4 regions of the Geobacillus sp. C56-T3 genome follow, and region 3 is predicted to be linked to each of the others. Evidence: riboswitches for the same ligand, from Rfam matches in the RefSeq annotation. Region 3 holds a riboswitch; each other region holds the start of a gene.

What was found. Region 3 has a riboswitch for S-adenosylmethionine ahead of metK (methionine adenosyltransferase). Riboswitches for the same ligand answer to the same signal wherever they lie in the genome.
Positions count from the first base shown of each region.
Region 1: another riboswitch for S-adenosylmethionine. It lies ahead of GC56T3_RS14635 (bifunctional homocysteine S-methyltransferase/methylenetetrahydrofolate reductase); the one in region 3 lies ahead of metK (methionine adenosyltransferase).
Region 2: another riboswitch for S-adenosylmethionine. It lies ahead of mtnK (S-methyl-5-thioribose kinase); the one in region 3 lies ahead of metK (methionine adenosyltransferase).
Region 4: another riboswitch for S-adenosylmethionine. It lies ahead of GC56T3_RS11390 (hypothetical protein); the one in region 3 lies ahead of metK (methionine adenosyltransferase).

Region 1 covers NC_014206.1:2,960,282-2,966,041, forward strand. The annotation lists gene GC56T3_RS14615 (stage II sporulation protein M) at 7-516, opposite strand; gene GC56T3_RS14620 (hypothetical protein) at 530-1,918, opposite strand; gene GC56T3_RS14625 (uberolysin/carnocyclin family circular bacteriocin) at 2,217-2,447, opposite strand; gene GC56T3_RS19745 (hypothetical protein) at 2,477-2,653, opposite strand; gene GC56T3_RS14630 (zinc ribbon domain-containing protein) at 2,953-3,336, shown strand; SAM riboswitch class I at 3,450-3,552, shown strand; gene GC56T3_RS14635 (bifunctional homocysteine S-methyltransferase/methylenetetrahydrofolate reductase) at 3,624-5,471, shown strand; gene metH (methionine synthase) at 5,464-5,760, shown strand, end outside.
Region 2 covers NC_014206.1:2,744,374-2,750,133, reverse strand. The annotation lists gene GC56T3_RS13570 (sugar ABC transporter substrate-binding protein) at 1-1,101, opposite strand, end outside; gene mtnA (S-methyl-5-thioribose-1-phosphate isomerase) at 1,088-2,155, opposite strand; gene mtnK (S-methyl-5-thioribose kinase) at 2,237-3,427, opposite strand; SAM riboswitch class I at 3,566-3,734, opposite strand; gene GC56T3_RS13555 (carbon-nitrogen family hydrolase) at 3,829-4,641, opposite strand; gene GC56T3_RS13550 (pyridoxal phosphate-dependent aminotransferase) at 4,739-5,760, shown strand, end outside.
Region 3 covers NC_014206.1:688,066-693,825, reverse strand. The annotation lists gene GC56T3_RS03610 (tetraprenyl-beta-curcumene synthase family protein) at 1-747, opposite strand, end outside; gene GC56T3_RS03605 (gamma carbonic anhydrase family protein) at 1,086-1,634, shown strand; gene metK (methionine adenosyltransferase) at 1,657-2,868, opposite strand; SAM riboswitch class I at 2,998-3,112, opposite strand; gene pckA (phosphoenolpyruvate carboxykinase (ATP)) at 3,331-4,917, shown strand; gene GC56T3_RS03590 (MFS transporter) at 5,296-5,760, shown strand, end outside.
Region 4 covers NC_014206.1:2,304,086-2,309,845, reverse strand. The annotation lists gene GC56T3_RS11400 (ABC transporter permease) at 1-752, shown strand, start outside; gene opp4A (oligopeptide ABC transporter substrate-binding protein) at 768-2,549, shown strand; SAM riboswitch class I at 2,611-2,715, shown strand; gene GC56T3_RS11390 (hypothetical protein) at 2,816-3,121, shown strand; gene GC56T3_RS11385 (VOC family protein) at 3,138-3,521, shown strand; gene GC56T3_RS11380 (PaaI family thioesterase) at 3,703-4,185, shown strand; gene GC56T3_RS19700 (hypothetical protein) at 4,290-4,460, shown strand; gene GC56T3_RS11375 (PaaI family thioesterase) at 4,444-4,860, opposite strand; gene hutG (formimidoylglutamase) at 5,144-5,760, shown strand, end outside.

The sequences.
Region 1 (5,760 bases), 1.4 Mb from region 3:
CTATTCTTATACATGAGACACTGTTGATTCCAACCATGCTGAGATGATGAGCAGCGCGACCGCCAGCACTAGCAAAAAGAGGATATCCCGTATATAGAGCGTTTCTTCTTCTCCTCTTGCTCTTTTTTTGACGATTTGAAGAAACCGCCATGTCTCGTACCCTAATGTACAAAACAAGATATGGCCGATGATTTCAGGAATCGCATGAGGAAAGACACCGGTCATCAACGGCTGCATGCCATATCCTGTGGCGACTCCTCTCACGATCACGCCTAGCATCGCTCCATTGTAACCGAGATAAAGGGTATTGGCCATTCCTAACGTCAGCCATCCGCCGACCATCAAAATGGCTCCAACCATCAAGTTGTGGCCTAAAGTGGTCCAAAACGCCATGGAAGTCGGATGAATGACAAGTCTTTGCGAAAAAATCCCCGCTCCCAACGCAAAGCAGACAACGTACACACCTAGCGACAATAGGAAATACGGCAAATGAGTGTGAATCGCTCGTTTGATCACCGCGAATGCCTCCTCACGTGCGCCGAGCATATTGAGAACTATTCCATAATACAAGGTAAAGCATCACGACAAACAAAACGCTGTAACATGCCCAACTCCAACCTTTCAAGAGCATAAAAAAGGCAGAAAGAAGCGATGAAAAAACGGTTATGTAAATCAATAAGCGATGAAACGAATGATTTCCGGCCGCAATCACCATATACCCTGCATAATCACGCGGAGATGTCAATGCCGCCTGCTCGCCGCTAGCTAAAACAAGACAAAACACTTCATAATCGGTGCGTAAAATCCGTTTGACAACAAACGAATAGGCGGGCATCATCACCACAGCCCCCATTGCCGCCCAAAGCCCTCCACGCACCCCCAATAATCCTATGTATTCGAGAAGCAGCAATCCTAATGCCATCATGCATGGGTAGACACCTAATCGCTCAAGCAACGTCGATTTCGCTTCGATTAACGGTACAAGAGGAGGCGGAGAAAGGAGCCGAAAAACGATGAGACGCTCCGTCTCGCTTTCAAACTGAAAAATGTCGCGAAAGACGTCGGTAATGGCTCGCAACGTCCCTGTCATGACCATATACATTTCAAACATAAACAAAAACAAAATGATCGACCCGTTATGAACGATCGGCAACAGAGCCAAATTCGCTCCCGCAACCAAAAACCATTCCCCCGGCAAAAATAGCGACCAAGGCGGTTTCGTCAACTCACGGGCTTGGCGTGTTAACAGACAAAGATCTTTATATAAAATTGCATTATTCGTGCTGCGAATTTTTAACGACTCAATGACACGTTGATGCCATGAATATAGCATGTACGCTGCCTTGTCAGAATGAGACGCACGAGTGAAAGGAAAGCAAATCAAAGCCAACAGAGCGAATCCAGCACCGATGAATGATAAAGTTGTACTTGAAAATGACCACCCTTCCCCCCAACTTGTCATGCGTTCATAAAACAGCTGTTGCCAATGAGCAACATAACCATCCATATACGCAAGATAAGAAAGCGACAGCCCATACATTCGAACCGCTTGGCGGGACAATTGCAGCAGCGGCACAATCGCCGCAAGCACGGCATAACCAATAGCGAATGATGCAATTCGAAAGAAAAAGGCAGAAAATGCGCCCATCGCTCTAAAAGTTGAGCCACGCACTATATGCGATGTCACATAAAGAAGCAACAACATCGTTTGTCCAAACCATACTAATGATGCGCCTGTGATCCCGAACATCACCATCAATCCAATTGAAGGAGGCAACCAAATCGGCAATAGCCGCAAAAGGGACACAGCATAGTGGATTTTGAGCAATCGCTGCCATACCTCGTCATCCCGCACCCCAGACAGACGCACATAATGATAATGATATTGACGTTGCAATGCCTCTTTGGATTCAAGCAAAACTCCTATTAAAGGACTGACAGACATAAAAAAGAGAAACGCCATGATCGCAGAAGGACGAAACATGATAAATGATCGAGTGCAAATGATCACAACCAATATCCCCGAAACAAGCCATTTCGCCGCTTCCACCAAGAACATGGTCATCTTCGGAGAAAAAGGCGATTTTTTCTGCAACGGCGCCAAACTACTTCGTTGTCGTTGTTGATATAACAGCCATACGAGTTTCACTTCTCTTCCCCCACATTGATTTACTCATTAGGAACGGCAGGGAGTTTTTCCCCTGCCGTTTTGCCTTTTACCATGCAATCGCCGCTGCTTTTCCTCGTTCAGCCACTATTTTTTTCACCGTCGCGACAAAAGCTGACCACCCAATTTCCAAAATGGCGTCGACTCCACCTGACAAAATAGCGGTGATCCCAAGAATAATAGAAATAAGCGTGGAGCCGGTCAGCACAATCGAAACAACCGTCGTAGCGACTGCCTGCGACACGCCGAGCGTCCCGGCAACAAGCGCTAGCAAACTCATAACCTATCACCTCCTTTCAAGAACATTCCTCATTTTATCTTCCGCAATAAACGGGAATACACCATCCCGTAGATCAAAACTGACGCAATCAACACCATTTTTTTCCATATTGGCGTCCCGGCCGCTTTTAAGCCAAAAGCAAGCACAATAAACACGACAAACGGCAGACTAATCAGAATAAAATACGGCCATGACCATTTTTTCACCCACTTCACTCCTGTCTGCGATGCGGTTTCTATTAAATTCCTTGTTAATATCATCCATTTTAATTATATACCTTGACTCTCACAAAAAAAAGAGAAACCGTTCGACGATTTTATCTTTTTTTAACACATTTCGACATATTTCGTGCTATTGGAATGAAACAGAGATGCTTTTAAGAGATTTGTACAAGGCAAGGGAGGAGATTCAATGATTCTTTTTTATTAGGGCATCCCATGTTCCCTACATCATCATATGGTATAATAATCCCAACCAACATGAAACGAATTAAGGAGGAATCCAGTTGAAAAGCATCAAACCCGGCCGCGGCCCGTCGATGCAAGGACTCTTCGGCAGCATCGCCGCTGTGTTGTTCGGCATCTTTTGGATGGTGATGGCATTCTCCATCACCGCGGACTCGCCGTTTCCCGCCGCCCGCTTTTTTCCGTTTTTCGGCCTTGTCGTCATCGCCATCGGCGTGTTTCAAGGGATTTACCATTACAAAAATGCGATGGGAAAACAACGCATGTCCTTATTGGACATTGTCGACAGCGAGGAAGAGCCCGACCCACTGAACGTCCGATTTGGAAGCCATAAACAGCCAAACAAGCATTGCCCTCATTGCGGCGGGCATGTGCAGCGCGATTTCCAATTTTGCCCCCAATGTGGAAAAGAGCTTCTCCGTTGATCCGAGAAATTCTTTTTTGAAATTTCCTTGCTTCACCGTATTGAATAATTTCGAAAAATACATTAAATTATATAGTAATCATCAAAACGCTGCCGAACAATTGCATACGGACATTCTTATCAAGAGAGGGGGAGGGACTGGCCCGGTGAACCCTCAGCAACCTGGCCCGCGGCCAAGGTGCTAAATCCAGACAGGCGGAAGCCTGGAAGATAAGAAGAAGCGAATGAAAAGTCTTCTTCTTATAGAAGGCTTTTTTCTTTTACTACGGAGAAACGGGGGAATCGAACGTGGGATTGCTGGATGAGTTGAAAGAGCGCATTCTCATCGCCGACGGGGCGATGGGAACGCTTTTATATTCGCACGGCATTGACCGTTGTTTTGAAGAATTGAATCTATCCAATCCAAATGAAATCGTCCATATTCATGAAGCGTATATCGCCGCGGGCGCCGACGTCATTCAGACGAATACATACGGCGCCAACTATGTGAAACTCGCCCGCTACGGCCTTGAAGATGAGGTGCCGGCCATCAACCGCGCGGCGGTGCGGCTCGCCAGGCAAGCGGCAAACGGACGGGCATACGTGCTCGGGACGATCGGAGGGCTGCGCACGTTAAACAAAAGCGTCGTCACGCTCGAAGAAGTGAAGCGGACGTTTCGCGAGCAGCTGTTTGTCCTGCTCGCTGAAGGGGTCGACGGCGTGCTGCTCGAGACGTATTACGATTTGGAAGAGTTGGAGACGGTGCTTGCCATCGCCCGCAAAGAGACCGACTTGCCGATTATCGCTCACGTCTCGCTCCATGAAGTCGGCGTCTTGCAAGATGGCACGCCGCTCGCGGACGCCCTTGCCCGCCTAGAGGCGCTCGGGGCCGATGTCGTCGGACTGAACTGTCGTCTCGGTCCATATCATATGCTTCGGTCGCTCGAGGAAGTGCCGCTGCCAAATCGAGCGTTTTTGTCGGCGTATCCGAACGCCAGCCTTCCGGATTACCGCGATGGGCGGCTTGTCTATGAGACGAACGCTGAATATTTCGAGGAAACGGCCAAAGCGTTCCGCGACCAAGGGGTGCGCTTGATCGGCGGGTGCTGCGGCACGACGCCGAAGCATATCGAAGCGATGGCAAAAGCGCTCTCCGACCGAACGCCGGTGACGGAAAAAACGGTGAAACGGCGCGCGGTATCTGTATCAGTGCAAGCGGAGCGGCCCGCCCCATCTCCCCTTCCCGAGCTTGCCCGCACGCGCCGCTCGGTCATTGTGGAGCTGGATCCGCCGAAAAAATTGGGGATTGACAAGTTTCTTGCTGGGGCGAAAGCGCTCCATGACGCCGGCATCGATGCGCTGACGTTGGCCGACAACTCGCTCGCCACGCCGCGCATCAGCAACGCCGCTGTCGCCACGATCATCAAGGAGCGGCTCGGCGTCCGCCCGCTCGTGCATATTACATGCCGCGATCGCAATTTGATCGGCTTGCAGTCGCATTTGATGGGCTTGCATACGCTCGGCATCACCGATGTGCTCGCCATTACCGGCGACCCGTCGAAAATCGGCGATTTTCCAGGGGCAACGTCCGTGTACGACTTATCATCGTTCGATTTGATCCGCTTGATCCGCCAGTTTAACGAAGGGCTGTCGTACTCGGGCAAACCGCTTGGGCAAAAAACGAACTTCTCGATCGGCGCTGCGTTCAACCCGAACGTCCGCCATTTGGACAAAGCGGTCGAGCGGATGGAGAAAAAAATCCAATGCGGCGCCCATTATTTCTTGACCCAGCCGATTTACTCGGAAGAGAAAATCGTTGAAGTGCACGAAGCGACCAAGCATCTTGACACGCCGATTTACATCGGCATTATGCCGCTTGTGAGCGCGCGCAACGCCGACTTTTTGCATCATGAAGTGCCGGGCATTACGCTCTCTGACGAGATTCGCGCCCGCATGGCCGCCTGCAGCGGCGACCCGGTGCAAGCAGCCAAGGAAGGCATCGCTATCGCCAAATCGCTCATTGACGCTGCGTTTGATTTGTTTAACGGCATTTATTTGATCACGCCGTTCTTGCGCTACGACATGACGGTCGAGCTTGTCCGCTACATTCACGAAAAAGAAGCGGCCGCCAAAGAAAGGAAGGTTGTTCATGGCTAACGTCACCTTAGAACAGCAACTGCAAAGAAAAATTCTTGTCATCGATGGCGCCATGGGCACGATGATCCAAAGCGCCAACCTATCGGCCGCCGACTTTGGCGGCGAGGCGTATGAAGGGTGCAACGAATATTTGACCCTCACCGCCCCGCATGTCATCCGCCGCATTCATGAAGCGTACCTAGAAGCCGGTGCTGATATCATTGAAACGAACACGTTCGGAGCGACACGCATCGTGCTTGACGAATATGGCCTCGGTCATTTGGCGCTTGAGCTGAACATCGAAGCGGCC
Region 2 (5,760 bases), 1.6 Mb from region 3:
TTGCCCCCAGCCCGGAATGTATTGCGAAAGCTCATTCATCGACACTTGTTTGTCCGGAAGATCGGACCGTTTCACTAAATGCGGCTCAAGCGAGTAAATGTTCGGCGTTTTTTCTCCGGCGATTTTTTGATACGCGAACCGCACTTGGACGCGGCCGACTTCGGCTGGGTCGGTCGCCGTTGTCGCCACCCATGGGCTGTTTGGTTTTTGGATCATTTGCAAGTCTTCATCGCTCAAATCGATGCCATACACTTTAATTTCCGTGCGCCCGGCTTGCTCGATGGCGCGCGTCGCCCCTTTGGCGAACTCGTCCCAAGTTGCGAAGACAGCGTCAATGTCGCCTTTGTTCGGGTATTTTTTCAAAATCGCTTCCATTTGCGTTTGTGTGTCCAAAGCTGTGTTGGCGCTCGCCGTGCCGAACTTGGCGATTTCTTTAATGTTCGGATAGCGTTTTTTGAACGCGTCATAAATGACATGGCGGCGTTCCATCGGGGTAAAGCCGCCGACCCAAATCGTGACGATGTTGCCTTCCCCGTTTAAGTCTTCTGCGAGCGTTTTTAATGTTTTCCAGGCGAGGCTGTAGTCGTCTTGGTCGATGACGGTGACGCCGGGAATGTTCAAATCGTTGTCAAACGCTACAACTGGAATGCCTTTGGCGACGGCTTTTTTCACCGGGCCTTCGAGCGCATCGGCGCGGCCGTGATCAAGCAAAATGGCGTCCACATTTTGTGTAATGGCCGTCTCAACGTACGATGCCATTTTGGTTAAATCGTTGTCGGCGTTGTAAATTTGCACCTCGCCGCCGAATTTTTGCACTTGTTCTTTGACGCCGGCGATGTATTGCGATGAGAACGTGCCGATGGACAGTTGCATAATGGCGGCGATTTTCACCGGCTTTTTCAACTTTTCGGGAATGGCCGCTTGCTCGTCGCTTGTTGCCGTCGAGTGGCTGGATGTCGTTTCCGTTTTGTTGTTCGTGGTCTTGGCTCCGTTGGCTGGCTTGGAGCTCACGGCATCTTGCTCGTGTGTGCAGCCAGCCAAGATGGAGAACACGGCAAAGAAAAGAAGAAAAAGGGAAGATAAGGCCTTAAATCGTTTCATGTTGCTCCTCCTTTGTGAATAATGATGGCAGCGTTGCGTTGTAATTGCCGCGAATGATGCCTTTTTCGGTAATGATCGCGGTAATGAGTTCGTTTGGCGTTACGTCAAACGCCGGATTGTATACGTTGACGCCTTCCGGGGCGATGCGCACGCCGGCGATGTGGGTCACTTCATCCGGATGGCGTTCTTCGATCGGGATGTCCGCACCTGTTTTCGTCGTCAAATCGATCGTGGACAGCGGCGCGGCGACATAAAACGGAATGTCAAACGACTTTGCGAGCAGGGCGAGGCCGAACGTACCGATTTTGTTCGCCGTATCGCCGTTTCGCGCGATCCGGTCGGCGCCGACGATGATGGCACTGATCTGTTTCGCTTTGATCGTTTGCGCTGCCATGTTGTCGGTGATGAGCGTCACATCAACGCCCGCTTGCATCAGTTCCCAAGCGGTCAGGCGCGCCCCTTGCAAAACGGGACGTGTCTCAAGGGCGTAAACGGATAGCTCGATTCCTTTTTCTTTCGCCAAATAAAACGGGGCGAGCGCCGTTCCGTAGCGGGCGGTGGCGATCGAGCCGGCGTTGCAGATCGTCATCACCCGATCGCCCGGACGAAAGAGCGACAACGCGTATTCGCCGATGCGGCGGCACACATCCTCATCTTCCACTTGAATGCGGATCGCCTCATGGATGAGCGCCGTTTTTGCCTCGTTGACGGAAAGGGCGTCGGCCGCAGCGGTGACGAGCCGATCGAGCGCCCAAAACAAGTTGACGGCGGTCGGCCGGACACTGGCTAGGTAGTCACGATCTCGTTTCAAGCGGCGGCGGAATTCATCGAGCGATTTGGTGTCATAGCCCAGTGCGGCAAGCGCCAGGCCATAGGCGGCGGTGATGCCGATCGCCGGCGCGCCGCGCACTTTCAGCGTGGCAATCGCCTCATAGACGTCTTCCAGAGTGTGCAAGTCGATATATTCGATGATGGATGGAAGCTTTTGCTGGTTTAAAATCGTCACATGCGTCTCGCGCCATTCAACGGAGCGTGGGATGGCAAAGGTGCTCATCGCCATCTTCCTTTCTCTTTTTTTCGTTTGTCCGGGTCAGCGCCGCGCAGCTTGCGTCGAGACCCGGACGATTGTATGGCATTATTGTTCCGTTTCGGCAAACAGGCGGCGGAAGTCTTCCGTTCCGGTGAACACGCGGCGCTCAATGATCAAGCGGCGGCCGAGACGGAGGGCATGCCGTTTGGCAACAAGCCGTTCATCTTTGTGCTCGATGCCGTCAAGGTCCGCCACATGGGCGAGGCCGATCGTCCGGCGGATGACTTCGCAGCCGGCAAAGCCGACGGCGTCGATGAACGCGTGCCGGAGCACGTCCTCGAGCAAGCCCGGCGTCGCGGCGTACGTTTCCACGCTCTCGGTGCGCCAAAGGTTTGAGAACACGGACGCAAAGACGTCCCATGTCCGGTCAATGTGGTCAAAGAGCGGTTGGCGCTCTAATTCAGAGCGGGACAACGCATTTAACAGCAAATTGGCGAAAAATTGGCCAAGGTCAAACCCGATCGGACCGTAAAAGGCGAATTCCGGGTCGATCACTTTCGTTTCGTCGGCGCTTACGAAAATGCTGCCGGTATGCAAATCGCCATGCAAGAGCACATCGGCTTCGGTTAAAAACTTGCGCTTCAGCTTTGCTGCTTCTAGGTGCAAGCGGTCATCGCGCCAAAGCGCTTCAACGTCTGGGCGCAATTCGTTTTCAAAGTTGTTCGTTTCGTGGTCAAAAAACGGGTCGGTGAAGACGAGGTCTTCGGTAATTTTGCACAGTTCGGGATTGACGAAGCTTTGCGCCAATTTCTTTTTCTCTTGCTGGTTCATGCCGAAGTCAGACGTATAAAACGCCGTTTTGGCGACAAACTCGCCGATATGCTGGGACAAAAGCGGATACGTTTTCCCTTCGATCAGCCCTTTGCGGGCGATTTGCAAACGGGATAAGTCTTCCATCACCGTAATGGCGAGCGATTCGTCAGAATAGTAGACTTTCGGCACGTATTGCGGCACGTAGCTCGCAAACGTGCGCAGCGCGTTGCTTTCAATGACAGCGCGCTTTAACGTGAGCGGCCAGCTTTCGCCGACCACTTTGGCGTACGGCAACGCTTGTTTGATGATGACGCCTTGTTTCGTTTCTTGATCGACGATATGAAAAACAAGGTTCAAGTTCCCGTCGCCGATCTCGCGGCATGCAAGAGGCGCCCCGTCGCGGAATAAGCCGAGGCGGACAGCGAGAGATACCGCCTTCGGTTCGGTCAGCGGTTCGTAAACCGATGTTTGAACAGTGGTCATTGCCTTGTTCCCCCTTTTTTCATTTCGCTCGTTTTCAAATGCCGGTTCTGACGCGCGCTAAAACTCGGCGTTTCCGGCAAATGAAAAAGCCTCTTTCGCATACGGAAAGAGGCTTGAAGATTCATTCGTTCTTCGCGCCTCTTATCTTTCAGAAAGACATCGGTCTTTCTGTTGGACTTAGCACCGTGCCCTGCGGAAGCATGACGCTTCCGGCGCCGCCCTTGGCGTGCGCCCTATCTCACGATAGTATTACGGTCGGTTGCTGGGCTTCATTGGGCCAATTCCCTCAGCCAACTCTTGATAAGAGTACTGACTTCGTGTATTCAGTTTTTGCAATTTTCACGATGTTATCAATTGTTTGGTTGTTTGATTCGAATGATACATGGTCGGCCAATCGATTGTCAATACGTTTTGAAAAAATTTTTTGCCGTTTCATAGTCGTGCGGCCGGCGGTCGGCAAACACCGGGATGCGCGCGCGGACGTCCGCAACGAGCGCGGGATCGATGTCGGCCGAGAGAATGCCCGGCTTCTCGTCCGCCTCGGCGATCACTTCGCCCCATGGGTCGATGACGAGCGAATGGCCGGCAAAGACGTTGTTCGGGTCGCGGCCAGCCCGGTTGCAGGCGACGACGTAGCATTGGTTTTCAATCGCCCGCGCCATCAAGAGCGTCCGCCAATGGTGCAGGCGGGGAAGCGGCCATTCGGCGACGACAAACAGCACTTCCGCCCCAGCCAAAGCATGGGCGCGAATCCACTCCGGAAAGCGGATGTCATAGCAAATGACCCCGGCGCATGAAAGCCCGTCGAGCGAAAACAAGCCTAAGCTGCTTCCCGGCTGCAAATACAAATGTTCATTCATCAATTGGAACAGATGGAGTTTGCTATATTCGCCGACGATTTGACCGTTCCGGTCGGCCACGATCATCGTGTTCGTCACGCCGGTTGTTGTTTTTTTAGCGACCGAGCCGGCGACGAGATGGATGCTGTGTGCTTGCGCTAGGCGGGAGGCGAACGCTTTCGCCCGTTCGGCGCCTTCGTCGGCAATCTCATCTAGGCGCGTCAAATCGTAGCCGGTCGTCCATAATTCCGGCAGCACGATGATATTCGCGCCGTCCTTGACGGCCGATTCAATGGCGCTTTCCGAGCGCCGTTCGTTTTCGTTGGGGTCGCCAAACGCAATATCAAGCTGGAGGCAGGCGATGCGGATCGTCATGAGTTTTCACCTCGAAAAAATTTTGCTTTACATTTTGCTTTTTACGATATATGATGTTGCACTAGAATTTCAAGAATTTTTTAAGAAGGTGTGGGCGATGACGATGGAAATTCCTTTTTCCGAGTTGCTTGAGCAGCTGCCAAAGCAATTTTTCGCCTCGCTTGTCGCAAAAGTCGGGGAGAAAATCAAGGCCGGATGCGACGTGATCAATTTAGGGCAAGGCAACCCGGATCAGCCGACGCCAAAGCATATCGTTGAGGCGATGCAGCGGGCGGCGGTCAATCCGAAATACCATAAATATTCGCCGTTTCAAGGCTACTTCTTTTTGAAAGAAGCCATCGCCGCGTTTTACGCGCGTGAATACGGGGTGAACATCGATCCAGACCGCGAAGTCGCCATTTTGTTCGGCGGCAAGGCCGGGCTTGTCGAACTGCCGCTTTGCCTCGTCAACCCGGGCGATGTGGTGCTTGTCCCGGACCCGGGCTATCCGGACTATTGGTCGGGGATCGCGCTTGCCCGCGCGCGGATGGAAATGATGCCGCTTGTTGCGGAAAACGGTTTTTTGCCGGACTATGAAGCCATTCCGGCGGCAGTGGCCGACCGAGCGAAGCTCATGTTTTTAAACTATCCGAACAATCCGACCGGCGCGACGGCGACAAAGGAATTTTTCGCGGAGACGGTGGCGTTTGCCGCTAAGTACGGCATTGCCGTCGTGCACGATTTCGCTTATGGGGCGATCGGCTTTGACGGCCGGAAACCGGTCAGCTTCCTGGAAGTCGATGGGGCGAAAGACGTCGGCGTCGAAATTTATACGTTTTCGAAAACATACAATATGGCCGGCTGGCGTGTGGCGTTTGCCGTCGGCAACGAGCGGATTATTCGGGCGCTTGAGCTTTTGCAGGATCATTTGTATGTCAGCTTGTTCGGCGCCATCCAGGAAGCGGCCGCCGCGGCGCTCCTTGGTCCGCAAGATTGTGTCACGGAGCTGGTCGCATTGTATGAGGCGCGCCGCAATGCGTTCATCGCTGCGCTCTGCGAGGCCGGCTGGGAGGTGCAGGCGCCATCGGGGTCGTTTTTCGCCTGGCTTCCGCTGCCAAAAGGCATATCATCCGCTGAGTT
Region 3 (5,760 bases):
GTACGGAAAATAACCGTCGCGCACTTGTCTCGCCATCTCCGGCGGCAGCGATTCGCCAAACGCATAGGCGACGAGGCAGAAAATGCCGAGCGTCGAACCGGAGCAGGCGGAAAACTCATACCATTCCATCGGCGGCAAGGCGTCTTTGTATTGCGCGAACCATTTCTCCAGCCGCGGCACCCGCTCGCTCGCTTCGACATGTTTATGCACTTGCAAGTCGCAATAATATCCGGCCAATTCATGCAAAAATGGGGCGATCGTCTCATAATGGCGCACCGTCTCGAGCACCTTTTGGCACGTGCGGACGAGCGCCGGCAAATAGCCGCCGTCTTCCTGTTCGCGGCGATGGCGGTAATAGTTCGACGGCTCCGCGCCGATCGTCAAAGCGTCAGGCATCGAATCGTGCAAGGCGCGAAAGTCGAGCGGATCGAGCGAGGTGCTGCGGTCGCACAAATTATCCAAATAATCGCTGATCGTCTGGTAAGCAACGATAAAGCGGATGCAATCCTCCATGTTTTCTCCGGCCAAGAGCGCCAAAATGGAGCCGCCTTCGCAATGGAACGTTTTCGAAGCGATGCTCGCGAGCGCCTGGCGCCGCAATTCCGGGTCGGGAATGCGCTCGGCCTGGCGCCGCCAATAGGCAAGCTCGCGGTGGACAAGCGGAAGCACGTCACGATACACCATTTTCATCAAGGCGATGGGGTTTTTCGGAATGTTCAATCGGCTCACCTCAGGTGCAAACACCATGGTCTCGTCTCCTAGCATTTCCATCTTATCGGCAACCAAAATCGTTTCGCGTCTGAACAGCCTGCGATCTCGTCTTCCAGTATTGCCATCAATGCGGCCGGGGCAAACCATAAAAGGGTTGGCGATGGAATGAAAAAGCCGCTCAACAACGGTTCTTCTCACGTTGAGAAGCTTTGTGAAATCGGATCTTCTTTCCCGATCCCAACCACTCATCGGGCGAAACGAAACGTTTTTCACCAATCCCGATCAGGCGCGCTCGCTTTCGTTGGCGATTTGGACGCAGCGTTGTACAATACATGGTGAACGATCGATTTTGCAGCAGAAAGGAACGAACGCCCATGATTTACCCATACAAAGGCAAAACGCCGCAAATTGCCGCCTCCGCCTTTATCGCCGACTATGTGACGATCACCGGCGATGTCGTGATCGGCGAAGAGACGAGCATTTGGTTCAATACCGTCATTCGCGGCGATGTAGCGCCAACGGTGATTGGCAACCGGGTCAATATTCAAGATAACTCAATTTTGCATCAAAGTCCAAACAATCCGCTTATCATTGAAGACGGTGTAACAGTCGGCCATCAAGTCATTTTGCACAGCGCCATCGTTCGCAAAAACGCGCTCATCGGCATGGGCTCGATCATTTTGGACCGCGCGGAAATCGGGGAAGGCGCGTTTATCGGCGCCGGCAGTTTAGTGCCGCCGGGCAAAAAAATTCCGCCCAACACGCTCGCCCTCGGCCGGCCGGCGAAAGTCGTCCGCGAACTGACGGAAGACGACATCCGCGAAATGGAGCGCATACGCCGCGAATATGTCGAGAAAGGGCAGTATTACAAAGCGCTGCAGCAACAGCGGACATCGTGCGCCAACAAAAAAGAGCTGCCGTGATCAGGCAGCTCTTTTTCTTTCATCACTTGTCCGCCAACGCCAGCGCTTGTTCTTTCAACAAGGCGGCTTTGTCGGTGCGCTCCCACGGCAGGTCGATGTCCGTACGCCCAAAATGGCCGTAAGCAGCCGTCTGTTTGTAAATCGGGCGGCGAAGGTCGAGCATTTTGATGATGCCCGCCGGGCGGAGATCGAAGTTGTTGCGCACGACCTCAATCAAAATGTCTTCCGACACTTTGCCGGTGCCGAACGTATCGATCGAAATCGAAACTGGGCGGGCGACGCCGATCGCGTAGGCAAGCTGCACTTCGCATTTGTCGGCCAGTCCTGCCGCGACGATGTTTTTCGCGACATAGCGGGCCGCATACGCCGCCGAGCGGTCGACTTTCGTCGGATCTTTGCCCGAGAACGCGCCACCGCCGTGGCGGGCGTAGCCGCCGTACGTATCGACGATGATTTTGCGCCCCGTCAACCCGGCATCCCCTTGCGGACCGCCGATGACAAACCGTCCTGTCGGGTTGATGAAATATTTCGTGTTCTCATCAAGCAGCTCCGCGGGCACGACCGGCTTGATGACCTGTTCTTTAATGTCGCGCTGGATTTGCTCTTGCGTAATTTCCGGATGGTGCTGCGCGGAAACGACGATCGTATCGACGCGCACCGGTTTGCCGTTTTCATCGTATTCGATCGTCACTTGCGTTTTCCCGTCCGGCCGCAAGTACGGCAAGACGTCCGTTTTGCGCACTTCCGCCAATCGGCGCGCCAAGCGGTGCGCAAGCGAAATCGGCAGCGGCATCAATTCTTCCGTCTCATTGCAGGCGAACCCAAACATCAATCCTTGGTCGCCGGCGCCAATCGCTTCAATTTCCTCGTCAGTCATCTGACCTTCGCGCGCCTCAAGCGCCCGGTCCACCCCCATCGCAATGTCCGGCGATTGTTCGTCAATCGACGTCAGCACCGCGCACGTATCGGCGTCAAATCCGTATTTGGCGCGCGTGTAGCCGATCTCCCGGACCGTATCGCGGACGATGCGCGGAATGTCCACGTATGTTGATGTCGTGATTTCCCCGCTCACGAGCACCAGCCCGGTCGTGACGCTCGTTTCGCAGGCGACGCGGGCGTTCGGATCTTTTTCCAAAATGGCATCCAAAATGGCGTCAGAAATTTGGTCGCAAATTTTATCCGGATGTCCTTCCGTCACAGACTCTGAAGTAAACAAGCGGCGTTTGGCTGACATTCGGTTTGTTTCCTCCTCTTGGCATAATGTGGCGACACGGAACTCATTTCCCTTTTTCCCTTCGCAATATAAAAAACCTTTCCTGTAACGGCTGAGGAAAGGTCATGGCAATCGTATTGCTTCCTTTCACTCTTATCGTTCAAGGACTGCGCCTTGCCACAGGTTAGCACCATTTCACACATGTACAGTTGTGACGGTTGCTGGGCTTCATCGGGCCTGTCCCTCCACCGGCTCGGGATAAGAGTATCCGTTCAATGACTTATCTTATCGCAATGGAATCGGCAAAGTCAACTATCAAAATTCATTTTTTATCATTTCCAGCCGCGAAAATTCTTTCCTCAAGGAAATCGACACATTGGGCAAAATAAAGTTTGAAAAACCCACACAATTAGTATGGACTATTAATAAAAATGTGTTATACTATTTTCAAGAGTGATTTCAAAAAGAAGGCAGGTTTTGAATATGGGGATCGCAAACATGACGAATAAGCTTGATGTATTGCTGCAAAAACCGTACGTGCATCATCAACTGTCCGTCGCCGAGCTCGTCGAGAAAGTCCTGCAACGGAACGAAGGACGGCTGACGCACACCGGAGCCGTCGCGGTGACAACCGGCAAGTACACAGGGCGGTCGCCGAAAGACAAATACATCGTCGAAGAACCGTCAACGAAGCAAACGATCGACTGGGGAGCGGTCAACCAGCCGATGTCTCCGGAGACGTTTGATAAACTGTACGACAAAGTGCTCGACTATTTAATGAAGAAAGATGAACTGTTCGTGTTTAAAGGCTTTGCCGGCGCCGATCCGAAATACCGGCTGCCGATTCAAGTCGTCAACGAATTCGCCTGGCACAACTTGTTCGTCCATCAGCTGTTCATTCGGCCGAACGCCGAAGAGCTCGCTGCGCATGAGCCGCAATTCACCGTCATTTGCGCGCCGAACTTTAAAGCCGACCCGAAAGTCGACGGCACGCGCTCGGAAGCGTTCATCATCATCTCGTTTGAACGGCGCACCGTGTTGATCGGCGGCACCGAGTATGCCGGCGAAATGAAAAAATCGATTTTCTCGGTGATGAACTATTTGCTGCCGGAACAAGGCATCCTGCCGATGCACTGCTCGGCCAACGTCGGCCAGGAAGGGGACGTCGCCCTCTTTTTCGGCTTGTCGGGAACGGGAAAAACGACGCTCTCGACCGACCCGAACCGCCGCTTGATCGGCGATGATGAACACGGCTGGTCAAGCCGCGGCATTTTCAACATCGAAGGCGGCTGCTATGCGAAATGCATCAACCTATCGCGCGAGAAAGAGCCGCAAATTTTTGACGCCATCGGCTTCGGCGCGGTGCTCGAAAACGTCGTCCTCGATGACGCGACGCGGGTGCCGAATTACGACGACGGCACGCTGACGGAAAACACGCGCGCCGCCTACCCGCTTCAGGCGATCCAAAACATCATCGACCCTAGCGTCGCCGGCCATCCGTCCACGATCGTGTTTTTGACGGCTGATGCGTTCGGCGTCCTGCCGCCGATCAGCAAGCTGACGCGCGAACAAGCGATGTACCATTTCTTAAGCGGCTACACAAGCAAACTCGCCGGCACCGAACGCGGCGTCACCGAACCGGAAGCAACGTTCTCAACGTGCTTTGGCGCACCGTTCTTGCCGCGCCCGGCCGTCGAATACGCGGAAATGCTCGGGCAAAAAATCGCCGAACACAACGTTCGCGTCTTTTTGGTCAACACCGGCTGGACAGGGGGGCCGTACGGCGTCGGCAGCCGCATGAAGCTCGCCTACACCCGGGCGATGGTGCAAGCCGCCGTCGAAGGGGAGCTGGACAACGTCGAAACGGTGCAAGACCCGATTTTCGGCCTCGCCATCCCAACCCACGTCCCCGGCGTGCCGGATGACGTCCTGCAGCCGCAAAACACATGGGCCGACAAACAAGCATACGAACAAAAAGCAAAAGAGCTGGCGCAAAAATTCCGCGCCAACTTCCAAAAATTCGCCCACATCGATCCGTCCATCGAAAAACTCGGCGGACCGCTCGTGTAACAAGAACCCGGCCGGACAGGGTATTCCCTGTCCGGCTGTTTTTTATTTCTTTCCGTTGCTTTGGGCCTCCCATTTCGCCTCCTTCCCACGAAAATCGGGAGGATTTTTTCATTCCGATGCCGAACAAATCCTCGACAAACAAGGGAAGTTGTGGGAATAAAAATAGACTCTGCACAAGAATAAGGGGGGAGGCTTCCATTGCTTCAGTATATCCATTCGCCTTTAGGAAATTGTTGAAAATCCATCCGCTTTCCTTCGCCCCCTTGCTTGGGGGCGCGACAAAGAGCGCGTTTTATCAAAAACTGAAGAGCTGGCTTTTGGTTCGTGTTTACGATTCCATTACCAATCGTTTCGATGATCAAAGAGAGGATTGAGGTCATGAAAAAGAAATCATTTCACTTCCTTTGGATCGGACAATCTTTCGCGAATTTCGGAGATGTGTTCTACATTGTCTCCGTTGTCTCTTACCTATATCATTTGACATCGAAAGCCATGGCTGCCGCATTAGTCCCTTTTTTCGTTACATTGTCGTTATTTATTAGCGGAATCGTCGCACCGATATTTTTCGAAAACTATAAACTAAAAACGTTATTGTCCTACGGACAAATGTGTAAAACATTTCTGCTGCTTTTTCTCTCGCTGTTTTTGCACTGGGGTGCGGAACATTACACTGCGATCGTTTATGTTTTTGTATCATTGATCGCTTTTTTAGACGGGATCACGAATCCGATTAAAAACTCCCTCGTTCCGTTTATCGTTTCCGAGGAGGAAATCTTGAAAGCCAACAGTTTTGTAAACACGTTAGACCAATTCATCAAATTTAGCGCATGGCCGATCGGGAGT
Region 4 (5,760 bases), 1.6 Mb from region 3:
CCATTTTTTTAGACCAAGAGGAAATTGTAAAGGTAGACTTTTTGGCCATTCATTCACCTCCATCGGCGGAACATTGGCTTGGCACCGATTATGGCGGCCGCGATGTGTTCGGCCAGCTCATCATTGGAGCGCGCAACTCCTTTACGATTGGGCTGGCGATTACGCTGATCACAGGCGCAATCGGTCTTGCGGTGGGGCTTGTGGCCGGCTATTTCGGCGGTTGGATCGACAATGTCATCATGCGCATCATCGATTTTATTCTTGTCTTGCCGTTTTTAATGCTGGTGATCGTCTTTGTAGCCATCGTCCCGAAATACAATGTGGCGACGTTCATTTTGATTATGAGCGCGTTTTTATGGACGGGCAAAGCCCGGCTCATTCGCGCCAAGACGCTTGCCGAGCGGGAATTGGACTATGTCAGCGCATCCAAGACGCTCGGGACGCCGGATTGGAAAATCATTTTGTTTCAAATTTTGCCGAACTTAAGCTCCATTATCATCGTCAATTTGACGTTGAACTTAGCCGGCAACATCGGCATTGAGTCAGGTCTTACATACCTGGGGTTCGGGCTGCCGGAAAGCACGCCAAGCCTTGGGACGCTGGTCAGTTATGCGACCAATCCCGATGTGCTGCAAAACAAATGGTGGGTATGGCTGCCTGCATCATTGCTCATTTTGGTGATGATGCTGTGCATAAATTTCATCGGCCAAGCGTTAAAACGCGCGGTTGATGCAAGACAACGATTAGGATAAAGGGGGAGAAAAACAGTGAAGCGAAAGTGGATGGCGGCGCTCGCTGCGATCCTGCTCGTGCTGGCTGGGTGCACGGGCAAGTCGGAAACGACCGACGGAAACAGCAATAAGGAAAAACCAGCGGCGCAAAAAGAAGACATCAGCAAATTCCCGATGACGGTGAAAAACGACGGGAAAATCATTGATGGCGGCGTGCTGAAGTACGGGCTTGTGTCCGATACGCCATTCGAAGGAACGCTCAGCTATGCGTTCTACACGGGAGCGCCGGACGCTGAAATTTTGCAATTTTTTGACGAGTCGCTTTTCCGCACGAACGGCGACTATGAAATTACGAATGATGGCGCCGCGACATACGAACTATCTGAGGACAAAAAGACGATGACGATCCGCATTAAGGACAACGTCAACTGGCATGACGGCCAGCCAGTGACGGCCGAAGACTTAGAATACGCATACTTGGTCATTGGGCATAAAGATTACACAGGCGTTCGTTATGGGGATGCGCTTATTCAAGACATTGTCGGCATGGATGAATACCATAGCGGCAAAGCCGATAAAATCGCTGGCATTAAAGTGATCGACAAAAAGACGTTGACAATTACATGGAAGCATGCAAATCCGTCTGTGTTGACCGGCATTTGGGCGTACCCGCTGCCGAAGCATTATTTGAAAGACGTGCCGATCAAACAGTTGGCGCAGTCGGATAAAATTCGGAAAAATCCAATCGGGTTCGGGCCGTTTAAAGTGAAGAAAATCGTTCCGGGCGAATCGGTCGAATTCGTCCGCAACGACGATTATTGGGCGGGCAAACCGAACTTGGACGGCGTCATTTTGAAAGTCGTCAGCCCGCAAGTGGTGTTGCAAGCGTTGAAAAAAGGGGACATCGACGTCGCCGAATTCCCAACCGACCAATACGTGAATGCAAAAGGAACGAAAAACCTGCAATTCATCGGCAGGATCGACTTGGCCTACAACTATATCGGCTTTAAACTCGGCCATTGGGATGCGAAAAAGCAAGAAAATGTGATGGACAATCCGAAATTCCAGAACAAAAAGCTGCGCCAAGCCATGGCGTACGCCATCAACAACCAAGAAGTGGCTGATCGCTTGTATCACGGCTTGCGCTTCCCGGCGACCACGCTGATCCCGCCGTCGTTCCCGGGATACCATGACAGCTCGATCAAAGGGTACACGTATAATCCGGAAAAAGCAAAACAGCTGCTTGATGAGGCCGGCTATAAAGATGTGGACGGCGACGGCTTGCGCGAAGATCCGAACGGCAAAAAGTTTACGATCAACTTTTTGGCGATGAGCGGCGGCGATATTGCCGAGCCGTTGGCGAAGTTTTACATGCAATGCTGGAAAGACGTTGGCTTGGATGTCCAATTGGTGGACGGCCGTCTAGCGGAGTTCAACTCGTTCTATGACATGGTTGAAAAAGATGATCCGAAAGTGGACGTTTACGCTGCTGCTTGGGCAACGGGAACGGATGTCGACCCGTACGGCCTGTACGGCCGCAACGTCATGTTCAACTACTCGCGTTGGGTGAACGAGAAAAATGATGAGCTGCTGGAAAAAGGCCATTCCGAGCAGGCGTTTGACAAGGAGTATCGCCGGAAAATTTACAGCGAGTGGCAAAAGCTGATGAACGAAGAAGTGCCGGTCATCCCGACGTTGTATCGTTCCGCCATCTATGCGGTCAACAACCGCGTCGCCAACTTTACGGTTGATCCGAGCTCGAAGCTGACATGGAAAGATGTCGGCGTCACGTCCGAGCAGCCGGAAGTGGCGGAATAAACAAAAAAGCGATTGCTTCTATGGGATTCGATATGGTAACATGAAAGACAAATGATCATACGTCTTATCAAGAGTGGGCGAGAGAACGGGCTTGATGACCCCACAGCAACCTGCCGTAGGCAAGGTGCTAACACCTGCAAAGCGGTTTCGCTTTGGATGATAAGAACGGCTGCCCCCTTTCGCATCATTCCGAGGCGGAAGGGGGTTTTTGTCGATGGGGGGTGAAGGGGGAAACAGTGGAGAGGGACGTTTCCATCCGAGCTTGCATGGCCGCTCATCTTCCTGTTGCAGCGTTCGCCGTTCATGTCATGCGCTGTGTGCTGGCGGAACTCATCCGGTTTGACCCTAAGGCGGCGGTGCATGTCGACCGTGGGGACGGATACGTTCATTTGTATGGGGAAGCGCAAGGAACAGCCTTTTCGTTGTTGTTGACCAACAGTGAGGCGGACGAATGGAAGGCGGAAGGACCGTACGCCCTTGACCGCTACATATGGACAGAGCTTGGGAAAAAAGGGATTTTCCCGATGCAGATGACGCCGTATTTACAAGCTGTATGGTTAATGGAGTCATAGAAAGGAAGAGGGACGAATGGCAGTTAAAAAATTTGAACATGTCGGCATTCAAGTGAAAGACATCGAGGCATCGAAAGAGTTTTATCAAAATGTTGTCGGCTTGGAGCTGCTTGACGAAATGATTCATACGAACGGCACGATGAAATTGGCGTTTTTAGGGATTGGCGGCTCGATCATTGTCGAGCTGATCGAAGGATACAACCCGGATTTGCCGACGGAAGGAAAAGTGCACCATGTGGCGTTTACGGTCGAAGGCATTGAGCAGGAGAAAGAACGGCTTCAGTCGCTCGGTGTGCCGCTTGTGTGGGAAGAAATAACGACACTTCCGAACGGGGCGAAATATTTGTTTTTCCGCGGGCCCGACGGTGAATGGATCGAGTTTTACGAGCCTGCTCGATAAATGGCGTCACGCTAGGCGGCCAGCTGTTTGGGCCGCCTATGAATTTGCCGTCTGGCGATTGGCGCTTCGTTCCATTTTTCTTCGTATGGCCTTGCCTGCCGCTAGACAACAACCGTCCATGTAGGAGTCGTCGTCTTCTCGATTCAATGGTATACTAGAAAAAGAGAGGGGGGAGGATGACGTGGAAGAAATGATCGTGCACGCGATTCAAGACGACTACCCGGATGAATTCGCCTGGTGCTACGGCTGCGGCCGTTTGAATGAGCAAGGCCATCATTTCCGCACCGGGTGGCGGGGCGACAAAACGGTGACGGTGTATACGCCGCGCCCGGAACATACGGCGATCCCCGGGTTTGTGTACGGCGGGCTGATCGCCTCGCTCATTGACTGCCACGGCACCGGGTCGGCGGCGCTTGCTTTGCATCGGAAAAACGGCCACGAACCAGGGAGCGGGGAAACGCCGCCGCGCTTTGTCACCGCGTCGCTTCATGTCGATTTCGTCAAGCCGACGCCGCATGGCGTGCCGCTTGTCGCCGTCGGAACGGTGACGGAGATTCATCCGAAAAAATGGAAAGTGGATGCCGAAGTGTTCGCCAACGGCGAACTGTGCGCCCGCGGGCAAGTCGTAGCGGTCGTCATGCCGAAAACGTTTGTCCATGGGTAACAAGCAACGAAAGGCGCCGGAGAGCGGCTGTTTTTGACAGCGCTTTCTCCGACGCTTCGCTCGTTGCGCTCGGTCCGCTTGGGAAAAAGCGGACATCTTCGCAAGTGACATGTTCATCCTTGGATGGCGGGGCGAAACGGGTTGCCGATCGAACGCTTCTAGGCATGGCCGCTGCCAACAGCCCGATTCAGTTGGACCGGTTTGGCGCCTGCCTCGGCGCCAGCGTTGCACTTCCCTTCCATGAACGAAAGCGCTTTTTTACGGTTTATCCATAATCAGCACCGAGGAGGTCGCGCTCGCCACCTCTTTGCCGTTTTGCCGGACGACGGCGGTTACATAGGCGACGGTTTTTCCGAACCTTTCCACCCGCGCTTCCACTTCGGCTTCCCCTGCCGCTGCCGGGCGGTGAAACGTCGTCTGCAAGTTGATGGAGGCGTGCATTTGGTCATCGCGAAGCAAGGTCGTCACCGCATACGCCATGAGAATGTCCGCTGCCGCTCCGACGAACCCGCCCATGATCACCCCGTTGCCGTTGAGCAGCGATTCATGGATCGTCCATACCCCCTTCGCATAGCCGTCACGGGCTTCCGTCAAGCGGACGCCGAGCGTCTCATCGCACAGCGGCGGCGCGCTTTTTCCAGCAATGACGTCATGCAAGTTGGTGATTGGCTTCATCTCGAACATCCTTTCTGTTGTCCATTGCATTTTTTAGAAAATGTGTATGTCTTCAAGAACTGTTTTCATGCCCGGGTGGAGGGCAAAACGCCGCCCGCGGATCGTCTCGGTGAACATCACGGATCCTGCCGCAGCGATTTTCATCGGGTGGTGAGCGAAATGGGTTCATGGATGTGTTATTCGCCAAACAGCGGCGATTTCCTCTTTTCGCGTACACGGGAAGGAGAACAGTGAAAGAACGGCGAAAGAAACAAGCAGCGGATGATGGAAAGGAGATGGTCTCATGTATCAACCGCCAGACGCCGGCCGTTGGACGGGACGGATTGACAGCGTGAGCGATGAGCAGGCGTTTCGCCTTCATCAGCGCATTCGCCTGCTCGATTTGTCCAAGCCATTGGAGACGGTGGAACGAGCGGCGGCATTCATTGGGTTTGCGTGCGACGAAGGCGTGCGCCGCAACCAAGGCCGCCAAGGGGCGAAAGAGGCGCCGGCCGCCGTCAAAGCGGCGCTCGCCCGGCTGCCTTGGCATCTTCCGGAAGGGGTCATTGTCTATGACGCAGGCGATGTCGTTTGCGTCGATGAACGGCTCGAACAAAGCCAGACGGAACTTGGGAAGGCGGTCGCCCGCCTGCTGAAAAACGGGATGGCGTCTATCGTGATCGGCGGCGGCCATGAGACGGCGTACGGCCATTACTTGGGCGTTCGCGAAGCGCTCGGGCCCGAAGCCCGCCTTGGCATCCTCAACATTGACGCCCATTTCGACTTGCGCCCGTACGATGACGGCCCGACGTCCGGGACGATGTTTCGGCAAATATTGGATCAAGACGAACGGGTTCGTTACTTCTGCCTCGGCATTCAGCGGCTCGGCAACACGGCGGCGCTGTTTGCGGCGGCCGAGAC